One region of the Aliamphritea hakodatensis genome, then DNA from elsewhere that is predicted to be linked to it. Evidence: predicted binding sites of a transcription regulator. Region 1 holds the regulator's gene; each other region holds the start of a gene.

What was found. The regulator PhoB, encoded in region 1, activates phosphate uptake and scavenging genes when phosphate is short. The targets are predictions, from matches to a motif close to TGTCATANNNNTGTCANA.
Region 2: PCI15_RS14650 (PA3496 family putative envelope integrity protein) is a predicted target of PhoB. The motif match lies at 1,952-1,969, and genes of this name have one in related genera.
Region 3: PCI15_RS19760 (PhoX family protein) is a predicted target of PhoB. The motif match lies at 1,328-1,345, and genes of this name have one in related genera.
Region 4: PCI15_RS20500 (sigma-54 dependent transcriptional regulator) is a predicted target of PhoB. The motif match lies at 1,040-1,057, and genes of this name have one in related genera.

What each region holds. Positions count from the first base shown of each region.
Region 1 covers NZ_AP025281.1:5,086,297-5,089,430, forward strand. Annotated here, with positions in the region: gene PCI15_RS23080 (chorismate--pyruvate lyase family protein) at 1-426, shown strand, start outside; gene ubiA (4-hydroxybenzoate octaprenyltransferase) at 446-1,324, shown strand; gene phoB (phosphate regulon transcriptional regulator PhoB) at 1,422-2,117, shown strand; gene phoR (phosphate regulon sensor histidine kinase PhoR) at 2,168-3,134, shown strand, end outside.
Region 2 covers NZ_AP025281.1:3,165,514-3,168,647, reverse strand. Annotated here, with positions in the region: gene PCI15_RS14655 (YgiQ family radical SAM protein) at 1-1,626, shown strand, start outside; gene PCI15_RS14650 (PA3496 family putative envelope integrity protein) at 1,669-1,860, opposite strand; gene PCI15_RS14645 (PA3496 family putative envelope integrity protein) at 2,003-2,182, opposite strand; gene htpX (protease HtpX) at 2,431-3,134, opposite strand, start outside.
Region 3 covers NZ_AP025281.1:4,346,152-4,349,285, reverse strand. Annotated here, with positions in the region: gene xdhA (xanthine dehydrogenase small subunit) at 1-372, opposite strand, end outside; gene PCI15_RS19765 (TetR/AcrR family transcriptional regulator) at 653-1,264, shown strand; gene PCI15_RS19760 (PhoX family protein) at 1,404-3,134, shown strand, end outside.
Region 4 covers NZ_AP025281.1:4,522,736-4,525,869, reverse strand. Annotated here, with positions in the region: gene fliD (flagellar filament capping protein FliD) at 1-478, shown strand, start outside; gene fliS (flagellar export chaperone FliS) at 507-893, shown strand; gene PCI15_RS20500 (sigma-54 dependent transcriptional regulator) at 1,142-2,563, shown strand; gene PCI15_RS20495 (sensor histidine kinase) at 2,567-3,134, shown strand, end outside.

The DNA.
Region 1 (3,134 bases):
TCTTTAACCCAGCGGCTGATCAGTGCCAGCCAGGGTGATTTTCGTGTCGAAGTTATCCGTCAGGGCTGGCATCATCCGACCCGTTCAGAAGCCAAAGCACTGGGGATGCGCCCCCGTCAGCTGGCGGTCATCCGGGAAGTACAGCTAATCGGCAACGGCCAGCCCTGGGTATTCGCCCGTTCAGTCATCCCGGCGACAACCCTCACCGGCAAGCAGCGGGAACTTAACTTTGTGGGCAGCCGTTCGCTGGGCAGTATACTGTTCCGTGATCCGACCATGCGCCGGGGTCCATTACAGATCAGCCGCCTGAAAATCCGCGATGGCGGATCTGCGTGGGCGCGCCGGTCACTGTTTTACCTGAGCGAAAAACCCCTGCTGGTATCGGAAGTTTTTCTGCCGGCATTACTTGATGCAAAACACCTCTGAGAGCACAGACCTGACCCTTATGAGCAGACAACTTTTCAGCAGAGACCGCCTTGAAGCCTACGGACAGCTGATGCGGGTGGAAAAACCCATCGGTATCTATCTGCTGCTGTGGCCGGCACTCTGGGCCCTGTGGATCGCTGCTGAAGGCGTCCCCAGCCTGCACTTACTGGTGATTTTCTGCCTGGGCACCTTTCTGATGCGCTCCGCAGGCTGTGTGATCAATGACTTTGCGGACCGCAAAGTTGATGGCCATGTAAAACGCACGGCCCAACGCCCTATTCCCGCCGGAAGAGCCACCGCCAAAGAAGCGCTGATACTGTTTTTTGTCCTCATCGGTCTGGCCTTTATTCTGGTGCTGTTTACCAATACGCAAACCATCCTGCTGTCGTTCGGCGGTGCGTTTCTCGCCGCCTGCTACCCCTTTATGAAGCGCTACACCCATCTGCCTCAGATTGTTCTGGGCATGGCCTTTGCCTGGGCGGTGCCGATGGCCTTCAGCGCAACCGGTGAAGCGGTCCCCGCCCACGCTTGGCTGATTTATACCGCCACGGTGCTGTGGACCACCGCCTACGATACCAAATACGCCATGGTAGACCGGGACGACGACCTTAAAATCGGCATTAAATCCACCGCTATTCTGTTCGGCGATGCGGACAAACTGATTGTCGGTATGCTGCAGGCGCTGACCCTGCTCACCTTTATTTTGCTTGGTAATCAGCTGGATATGGGTAAGTACTTCTACCTCAGCCTGCTGGTCATGGCAGGCTGTTTTATCTGGCAACAGTGGCTGATCCGCCACCGCCAGCGCGAAGCCTGCTTCCGGGCGTTTCTCAATAATCACTACGCAGGCATGGCGCTGTTTATCGGCATTGCCCTGGATTATTGGCTAATCTCCTGATAATTCCTGTTACATAAGCAAAATTTGTCATATTTCTGTAACAGTTTAATAATCTAATATGCTCGTCTAAAGAATTGTCTAAAGAAGGTGATCGAGCATGTCATCCAATAAACGAATTCTGATCGTCGACGATGAAGCCCCAATCAGGGAAATGATTGCGGTTGCATTAGAAATGGCCGGTTACGAATGTATGGAAGCAGAGTCTGCCCAGGCAGCCCACAGCATTGTTCTGGATGAAAAGCCGGACATGGTATTGCTGGACTGGATGATGCCCGGCATCAGCGGCGTAGAATTCGCCCGCCGGTTACGTAAAGATGAAGTGACCGCCGACATCCCGATCATCATGCTGACCGCCAAAGGTGATGAAGACCATAAAATCAAAGGCCTGGAATCAGGCATTGATGATTACATCACCAAGCCATTCTCACCCCGTGAACTGGTTGCCCGGCTGAAAACCGTATTGCGCCGTGCCACACCTAAAGGCATTGAAGAGCCGATTACCGTTGATAATCTGACACTGGACCCTGTGTCTCACCGGGTCAGCGCCGAACTCAAGCCACTGGAACTGGGGCCAACCGAGTTTCGCCTGTTACAGTTTTTCATGACCCATCAGGACCGCGCCTACTCCCGCAGCCAGTTACTGGATATGGTCTGGGGTGGCAATGTATACGTTGAAGAACGTACCGTCGACGTCCATATCCGGCGGTTACGTAAAGCGCTGGGAGCGCGCCACGAATATCTGATTCAGACCGTTCGCGGCACCGGTTACCGGTTCTCATCGCAAGTTGCTTAAGCCGAAGTTTCCGCGCTAAGCTGCCATAGACATCACCCGGAACCGACAGAATGTACAACCGTAATCATTCCATTTCTGGCAGTTTATTTTTGACCGCGATGGCCGGCACCGTTGTGGGGCTGGTGATCGGTTATCCCGGCTGGACCCTCGCCGTGTTTCTGCTCGGCTGGGCGGTCCTCCAGGTCAGGGAATTTACCCGCCTGCAGGAATGGCTCACCAAAGGCGACCGTTCCGATGTCCCGGAAAGCAAAGGCCACTGGGGAGAACTGTTTGATGAACTGGCCCGGGACCAGAAACGCAATCAGTCCCGCAATCAGTCACTGCGTAATATCATTACCCGCTTTCAGCAATCCTCAGCGGCGCTGGGAGACGGCATTGTCATCATCGACCGGGACAACAACCTTGAATGGTGGAACCGCTCTGCTGACCGCCTTCTGGGCTTAAAAGTACAGACCGACCGTGGCCGTTCCGTGATGAACCTGCTGCGCGACCCGCGTTTTATCCGCTATTACCGCAAAGAAAATTACGACGAACCGCTGCAATTACCATCTCCGGTCGACAGCCTGGTCGCGCTGGAATACCAGCTCACCAAGTTTGGCTACGGCGACCGCATACTGGTGGCCAGAGACATTACCCGGATTAACCAGCTGGAACAGACCCGCCAGGACTTTGTTGCCAATGCCTCCCATGAACTGCGCACTCCGTTAACGGTTATTCGCGGTTATCTGGAAACCTATCTGGATCAGGATTTACCTGCGCCGTTGCGCCGCGGCCTGAATCAGATGGCCAAGCAATCAAAACGCATGGAAAATCTGGTCTCCGGCCTGTTGCTGTTGTCACGTCTGGAAGCCAGCCCGCATATCTCCGACGAACTGCCAGTCCCGGTACAGTCAATGATTCGCAAGATCACCGACGATGCCCACAGCCTCGGCAAGGACAAGAATCATCAGATTAAACTGGATGTGGACCCGGACTTCAGCCTGCTGGGGCAGGAATCAGAAATCTACAGCGCATTTT
Region 2 (3,134 bases), 1.9 Mb from region 1:
GTGCATTTACGTAAAGCACCGCCTGCCGGCTATGTTGAGCTGGATTCTTCCCGGATTGACTGGCCGGGTAATATCGATAAATTGCCTAACCCTTATGATTTTGGCAATCAGGAAAATGACAGTGATAACGGTACTGCCTGCGGCACGGCCCCGGATGATCTGGCAGACATTCCGGCACCCATAAAAATAGTACCGATGCCGCTTAAGCGTAAGGAAAAGCTTGAGTTCGAAACGACCTATATCCGGTTACCGTCGTTCGATAAAGTCACCAAAGATCCGGCCCTCTATGCTCATGCTTCACGGGTGTTGCATCAGGAATCGAATCCGCACAATGCCCGTGCGCTGATGCAGAAACACGGTAACCGGGAGGTGTGGGTTAACCCGCCGCCGATTCCCCTGACCACTGAAGAGATGGATGGTGTGTTTGGCCTGCAGTACCAGCGGGTGCCGCATCCGAAGTACGGTAAGGCGAAGATTCCGGCGTATGACATGATCCGTTTTTCGATCAATATTATGCGCGGCTGTTTCGGTGGCTGTACCTTCTGTTCGATTACCGAACATGAAGGGCGGATCATTCAGAGCCGGTCCCATGAGTCGATCATTAATGAGATTGAAGATATCAAAGAGAAAGTGCCGGGCTTTACCGGCTCAATCTCGGATTTGGGCGGCCCCACGTCCAATATGTATTTCCTCAACTGTAATGATGATGAAATTCAGTCGAATTGCCGTAAGCTTTCCTGTGTCTATCCGACTATCTGTAAGAACCTGACGACGGATCACAGTCCGACCACTGAGCTGTACCGCAAAGCCCGTAAGGTGCAAGGCATCCATAATGTCGCGATCGCTTCCGGCCTGCGTTACGATCTGGCGGTGCGAGACCCGGAATATGTTAAAGAGCTGGTCACCTATCATGTGGGCGGTTATTTGAAGATTGCGCCGGAGCACAGCGAGCCGAATACCCTCAGTAAGATGATGAAACCGGGTATGGATACCTACTACGACTTCAAGAATATGTTTGACCGTTTCTCCAGAGAAGCGGGTAAGAAGCAGTATCTGATTCCGTATTTTATTGCCGCCCATCCGGGCTGTGATGATGAGGATATGCTGAGCCTGTCTTTATGGCTCAAGGACAATGATCTGAAAGTGGACCAGGTGCAGACTTTCTATCCCTCCCCTATGTCTCTGGCAACCGCCATGTATCACTCCGAAAAGAATCCGCTGAAGCAGATTACTTATAAGAGTGACCGCATGTATATCCCTAAGCAGACTGAGCAGCGTAAAGCCCATAAAACCCTGCTGCGTTACCATGATAAGGAGAACTGGCCACAGCTGCGGGCCAAGCTGAAGGAGATGGGGCGTTCAGAGCTGATCGGCCGGGGTAAAGAGTGTCTGGTTGCAGAAGAAGAGGCGCCGAAGCGTCAGTCCGGGGCAAAAACTGCTGGTCAGGGCAGCGCGCAGGCTGCTAAGGGTTATCAGCCGGTTACACCGCAGGCGGTTAAGGCCAGGAAAAAGCCAGCGCAGAGTAAAGCGTCACAGAAACAGAAGCCGGCTGCTAAAACGGCCACCGGGGCCAAGGCCCGCAGTGCCCAGCGCAGCCGGATAGCCGACCGGATAAAGCAGCGCTGAGCGCTGCTTTAGCTGTATTCTGACAATGGGGCTGGCGCTGGTTCAGGCCCATTCAAAGCCGTCGCTGATGCGCCGTTTCAACTGACGTTCTTCCATATAATCTTCGATCATCTGGCGTTTGCGTTTTGTTTTGGCTTTTTTCGGGCGCTGTTGTTTGTCTTCACCAAAGAAGCTGTTGTCCATATCATCAAAGGCTTCTGCAGATAGGTCTTCAAGACGGATTTTGCTGCTCATAACTGTATTGTTCCGCTGGTTTATATGTCGTATTGTCCGGTGCACCGCAGTGCTTGTTCCGATATATAAAACCGCGTTTTTATGACCGGCGTATTACCGAATGATGACGGTTCCGTCATGTATGCGATTAAGCCGGGCGGTATCAGTCGTCAAAGAATTCCCTGAGTTCGCGTTCCAGTTCACGCTGTTCCCGCATAGCTTCAATGCGGCGGCGTTTTTCTGTGTCCGGGCAAAATCTTTTTTCAGCTGTCGACAGTTCAGTATCCGCTGAGTCGGTATCTGTAATGTCCAGTTCTTCTTCGATAGCAGTTTTTTCATTCATGCTAAAAAACCTCGGCTAAAGTCCGATAGCGGGTGAAAATACCATCAGCCGAATTTGGCGTGGCGCTGTAAGTGTTAATCTGATTATGGAACAAAGTTTGGGGAGAGGTTAAAGAACTTTTTTTTATTAAACTATGACGTAATATTCGCTGAGAGAATAATTCACTGACACCATTGCTGGCTATCTGCAGCAATAAAAAAGCCCTGTTTTCCGGAAGAAAAACAGGGCTGGTTACAGCGGGTCTGAGTTTATTTCTGCAGCGCGGCTATGCGGTCATCCAGTGGCGGATGGGTGGCAAATGCGGCCATAAAACCCTGTTTAAGGTGGCTGCTGATACCGAATGCAGTCATGGTTGTTGGCATCTGGTCAGGCACTTCATATTCCGCCTTGAGGCGTTGCAGGGCACCGATCATTGCAAAATTACCTGCCAGGCGGGCACCCATTTCATCGGCGCGGAATTCCCGGCGGCGGCTGAACCAGGCAACGATGGTGGATGCCAGTACGCCCAGAATCAGTTCAGCAACGATTGATGCGATGAAGTAGCCGATGCCATGGCCTTCTTCGTTCTTCAGAATAACCCGGTCAACAAAGTGACCAATGATGCGGGCAAAGAACATGACAAAGGTGTTTACCACCCCCTGAATCAGCGTCAGGGTGACCATGTCACCGTTGGCAATGTGGCCTATTTCATGGGCCAGGACGGCGCGGATTTCTTCCCGGCGGAAACGCTGTAACAGGCCCAGGCTGATACCGACCAGCGCATTGTTTTTATTCCAGCCGGTGGCAAAGGCATTCGCCTGTTCCGCCGGAAAAATGCCTACTTCCGGCATGCCGATGCCGGCTTCGGTGACCAGTTCCTGAACCGTATCCATCAGCCACTGTTCGTCAGCGTTGCTGGCCTGTTCGATCATTTGCAGGCCGGTAGAGCGTTTGGCCATGAATTTGGAGAGCA
Region 3 (3,134 bases), 740 kb from region 1:
AATATTTTTACCCAGCGCGAACATCGACATGACAAAACCTGGGGTGCAGAAGCCGCACTGGGAACCGTGGCAGTCCACCATGGCCTGCTGGGCAGGGTGAAGTTCGCCGGCATGTTTCAGATCTTCAACGGTGATCAGCTGTTTGCCGTTCAGGCCGGACACAAATGTCAGGCATGAGTTGATGCTTTTATAGCGCATGCTGCCGTTGTGTAATTCCCCCAGTACAACGGTACAGGCACCGCAGTCTCCGGAGGCGCAGCCTTCCTTGGTACCGGTTTTACCCAGCTGTTCGCGCAGGTATTTCAGCACTGTGGTATTGGGGTCGAGATTGTCTTCCGACCTGAGCTCGTCATTAAGCAGGAACTGTATCAAGGCAGGCTCCTCTGTTGTTGTATTTATTCTGAGAATGGATTGTATACACTCAATTTAAGTAAAAGCTGACTTTTAAGTCAAGAAATGCTGTTTCACATCGTGAATGGCGGTATTGACGGTCAGCGTCATTGCCCTGTCACTTTAAGTGTAGGTGGCGGCCGGTATTCCGTCAGATGATAAGTCGTCAGCTTGAGCGCTGTGCCGCACGGGTGCTACCATGCCTGTTCAGAGAATATTCGGATTATCAATAAGCTACGCTGGGAGAGGGCCTGACAGCTGTATGGCAAAGATAAGAGAACGTAACCGGGAACTGATTATCCGGGCGGCCAGTAAAGTGTTCGCTGAGCAGGGCTTCGCGGCGGCAAAAACCGTGGATATCGGTGAGCTGGCCGGCGTTCCTAAAGCGAATATTTATTATTATTTCAAAACCAAACAGAACCTTTACAGCAGTGTGCTGGAAAGTGTGATTGAGCCTTTGCTGGCGGCGTCGGACCCTTTTTACGAGCATGATGACCCCCGGGTTGCTCTCACAGAGTATATCCGTGCCAAGGTGAAAATCTCTCAGCAGCAGCCCTATGCGTCTAAAGTATTTGCCAGTGAAATCATGCACGGTGCGCCGCACCTGCCGCCTGAGATTGCAGAGCAGATGCTGCAGCAGACCCGCCAGAGCAGTGCCCGGATTCAGGATTGGATCGACCGTGGGCTGATGGCACCGGTAGACCCGCAACACCTGCTTTTCACTATTTGGGCATCCACCCAGACCTATGCTGACTTTGACTGGCAGATTACCCGGGTAACCGGTAAAGATCAGCTTGAAGAAGAAGACTATAAAGCCGCTGCGGATCTGATCTGCCAACTGGTGCTTAAAGGCTGCGAAGTTAAATCCCCGTAAGGGGCCGTCGCGGCTGCAGTCCTTTTCTGCCTCTGCCGGTGTGACAGTAAACTGTTACATTTCAGTCATTAAACTGTCATTCACGGGTTTTAGGCTGGGCCACCTAAAACCACTTATGACACGTATTAAAGGCCAAATAATGAAAAATCAGGAATCGGATTTCAGCAAGATTGTTGATGCCGGCGTCAGCCGCCGTCGCTTTTTACAGGGCGGTGCCACGGCGATGGGCATGTTCCTTGCGGCTAACCCCGTTGCACAGGCGGTGGCTGCAAGCACTCAGCCACAAAGCAAACTGCTGGGCTTTACCAAGGTCGCAACCAGCACCGCTGATACCTTCGTGGTACCGGAAGGTTACGTGGCCCGTCCGCTGATTTCATGGGGTGATCCGATTCTGAAAGGTGCGCCGGCGTTTAATGAAAATGGCCAGCAACCCGCCAGTGCACAGGCGTCTCAGTTTGGCGATAACACCGACGGTATGAGCTTCTTCCCCCTGTCTGAAGACCGCGCCCTGCTGGCGGTGAACAACGAATACACCAACTACAAGCTGCTGTTTGATCATAAAGGTCAGGCGATGACCGCTGATGACGTGAAAAAAGCCCAGGCTGCACACGGTGTCTCAGTCTTTGAAATTAAGCGTACCGCCGATGGCTGGGACTATGTCTCTGACTCAGACTACAACCGCCGCATTACCGCCTATACCGAAATGCAGCTGACCGGACCTGCCGCCGGCCATGACCTGATGAAAACCGGTGCCGATGCCAGCGGTACTAAAGTGCTGGGTACCTTTAACAACTGTGCCAACGGTGAAACCCCGTGGGGCACTTACCTGACCTGCGAAGAAAACTTTAACGGGTATTTTGCTGCGCCGGGAGAAGGTATTGAACTGGATCAGCATCAGAAGCGTTACGGCCTGAAAGCCAAAGACCGCGGTTATCAGTGGTATAAGTTTGATGACCGCTTCGATATGACCAAAGAACCGAATGAACCGCACCGTCATGGCTGGGTGGTCGAAATCGACCCGATGGATCCGACTTCCACACCGCTGAAGCGCACTGCACTGGGCCGCATCAAGCATGAAAATGCCGCGGTAACAGTGGCAGATAACGGCCATGTGGTTGTCTATATGGGCGACGATGAGCGCGGTGAGCACATCTATAAGTTTGTGTCTGCCAACAAGTATCAGCCGGGTAACACTGCTGCTAACCGCAATCTGCTGGAAGATGGCACTTTGTACGTGGCCCGTTTTGATGCCGCTGAAGGTGATGTGAAAGGTAAAGGCCAGTGGCTGGAGCTGACCTACGGTAAAAATGGTCTGGACAGCAGCAACGGCTTTAACAGCCAGGCTGAAGTACTGATCTATGCCCGTGAAGCGGCCACCGTTGTGGGCGCGACTACCATGGACCGCCCGGAGTGGGTGGCGGTGCATCCGCAAACCAAAACGGTTTGCTGCACCCTGACCAATAACTCCGAGCGGGGTGTTAAGCCAGGTCAGCCGGTTGGCGGTCCGAACCCGCGGGCAGAAAACAAATATGGTCAGATTGTTCGCTGGCGTGAAGCCGGTGGTGATAACACCGCCACAAGCTTTGACTGGGACCTGTTTCTGGTGGCCGGTAACCCGACGATCCACAAGGATTTTTATGCCGGTTCCGCCAACATTAACGATGAAAACATGTTCAACAGCCCGGACGGGCTGGGATTCGATCAGGCAGGACGCCTGTGGATCATGACCGACGGCAAGTACTCAAACATCGAGTCTTACGCGGGCATGGGCAATAATCAGGTGCTGGTGGCAGATCCTGAAACCGGTGAAGTGCGCCGTTTCGCCACGGGCCCGATCGCCAGTGAACTGACCGGCCTGACATTCAGCCCG
Region 4 (3,134 bases), 560 kb from region 1:
GTTTACTGAAGCAGGTGCAGATTTTACAACGGCTACTGGTCTCTCGACCAGCTCTGCAGTGACTAACGGTACCGATGTCTCCGGTACTATTGCCGGTGATGCTGCCTTCGGTGCCGGTGATGTACTGCTGCCGAAGATTGATACCGATCCTTATGGCCTGAATCTACAGGTTCAGGAAGGTGCCTCAGGGAATTTCAGTTTCTCATTCTCCCGCGGTTTTGCCGGGGAAATGTCCTTGTTGATCGATGGTTTTCTGTCGAGCACCGGTGTGATTAAAAACCGGGAAGACAGTATTAATAACCAACTTGAGGACATTAAAGACGATCAGGAAGAACTTGATCGTAAAATGGCTATAATGCATGACCGACTGACCAGCCAGTATGTGGCCATGGAAAATATTCTGGCGAGCTTCCGGACAACCTCTGAATCGTTGAACGGTCTGGTCGACCGGTTACCTTTTACCGCAAGTAATAACTAAGTTTTTAGCTGAGTTTTGGAGTAAAGAAATGAGTGTTAATTTAAAAGCCCTGCGTCAGTACCAGAGTGTGGGTTTGTCTACTGCAGTACACGCGGCGTCTCCACAGCAGCTGATTACGATGTTATTTGATGGTGTGCTGGGCGCACTGGCAAAGGCGAAAGGCGCCATGGAACGTAACGATATTCAGGGGCGCTCTTCTCAGCTGAATAAAGCCACCGATATTGTGCTGGCGCTTAAAGACTATCTTGATCATGAAAAAGGTGGCGAAATCGCCTCAAATCTTGATGCACTATATGACTACATGGTGCGCTCGATTGCAGAAGCTAACCGTGAAGCGAACGCGGAAAAAATTCAGGAAGTGATGGATCTGTTGCTGACCATCAAATCAGGCTGGACGGAAATGGAAGTTTCATAACCTTTGAGCCAGTTATCCTTCGGGTAAGCAGAGCCGGTATCAGTGTTGATACCGGCTTTTTTGTTTGTGTTTCCTGTTATTAGTGAAGAAAAAACCTCCTTCGCGTCAAAAAAATAACGCCTAAGCACTTGTTAAGTTTTGCTTCATGTCATAAATTTGACGTTAAGGTTTTTTTGTCTGTTTCAGGTTGCTATTCGGGTGATGCGGTTAGTGCCTGAAAGTACGTTCAGATCACAGGTATGACACACATGCAGCTTCTTTATATAGATGATAATGCAGATAGCCGGCGGCAATTATCCGACCGGCTAACCTTTGCCGGCATTACTTGCCAGACGGAAAGTTATGTCGACTGGTTGCAGGCCGAGGAAGGCCAGTGTTCTGAATATCTGGCTGTAATGCTGGGTCACTGTAACCACCCGATTGATCTGGATAAGTTGCTGGCACAGCGCCTGGATGAGGCGACCCCGGTGATTTCCGTGGGGGACTGGATGCAACCGGAAACAGTCAGTGACGGGTTGCAGCAAAGAATACTCGGTCGCTTATTGCCGGCGTCACCACTGGCGGATGTTCAGTATGTGTTACACCGGGCGCAGATCTTCAGAGGATTACGTCAGCCAGCTGAACTGGCGGGCGGATTGCAACAAGCGTTTGCCGATCTTGCCGGTGGCAGCGGGGTGATGAATGACGTTCGCAGTCTGATGGCCCAGGTGGCTGGCAGGGATGTCAGCGTGCTGATTAACGGCGAGTCCGGTACCGGTAAAGAAGTTGTAGCGAATTGTCTGCATAAGGCTTCAGCACGGGCTGCAGGGCCCTTTGTGCCGCTGAATTGCGGGGCGATACCTTCTGAGCTTTTAGAAAGCGAACTGTTCGGCCATGAAAAGGGGGCTTTTACCGGCGCTGTTTCCAGCCGCCCGGGACGGTTCGAGCTGGCGGATGGCGGTACGCTGTTCCTGGACGAGATCGGCGATATGCCGCTGAATATGCAGGTCAAGCTGCTAAGGGTCATTCAGGAAAAGTGTTTCGAGCGGGTTGGCGGTACCAAAACCATCGGCTGTGATGTGCGAATCATCGCGGCCACCCATAAAAATCTGGAAGAAATGATTGATGAAGGTAAGTTCCGTGAAGATCTGTATTACCGTCTGAATGTTTTTCCGATTGCCATGCCTGCCCTGCGTGAACGCACAGAAGATATCCCAACCCTGACCGAACTCTTTGTTCGCCGTGCCGAGGCGGACGGGTTTGGCCGGATTAAAATCATGCCGGCGGTTATCCGCTCATTACAGCAACACCCGTGGTCAGGTAATGTCCGCGAGCTGGCGAATCTGATAGAACGTTTAACCATTATGCACCCGGACAGTGTCATCAGTATCAGTGAGTTACCGGAAAAATTCCGTTATCTGGAAGAAGATGCCGGAGATATCAGTTTAAAAGCACAGTTGCATCTGGAAGTTGATCAGGCTCAGAGTGATGGGGCCGATGCCCCCGGGGCACATGTTTTGCCGGAAGAGGGCATTGATCTGAAAGCTTACCTCGAAGGTATTGAACAGGTGCTGATCGAGCAGGCGTTGGATACCACCAATAATGTTGTCGCCCGGGCGGCAGATAAATTGCAGATTCGCCGGACAACACTGGTAGAGAAAATGCGCAAGTACGGAATTCAGCGAAAATAGCCCATGGTCAATCAGAACTCTAATACTGAAATCAATGCTGAGCTGGCACAACTGCGGAAGCAGGTGGCTGATCTGCAGGTTCAGCTGGCGGATACCCAGGGGCAGCATCTTGAGCAGCAGGCCGAAAACTCCCGTCTGACTGGCCGGATGGATAACCTGTTAAACCTGTTGCCTGCCGGGGTGTTGGTAGTCGATAACCGTGGTCTGGTGAGCGAAGCGAATCTGGCAGCGGCAGAATTGCTGGGTGAGCCGTTGTTGGGTGAGTCCTGGCTGGGGATCATTCAGCGCAGTTTCGCACCGCGCAGTGATGATGGCCACGAGGTGTCTCTGAAAAGCGGCCGCCGGGTGAGTTTATCGACCCGCTCCCTGGAGTCTGAAACCGGGCAGCTGATTATGCTTACAGATCAGACAGAAACCCGTTTGCTGCAGGGGCAGGTTGCCCATTATCAGCGGCTGTCAGAAATGGGCCGGATGATGGCTTCACTGGCGCATCAGATTCGTACGCCGCTGTCGGCTGCGCTGTTATACGCCAGCCATCTGATTAAACCCGGATTGCAGGCCGACAAGCAGA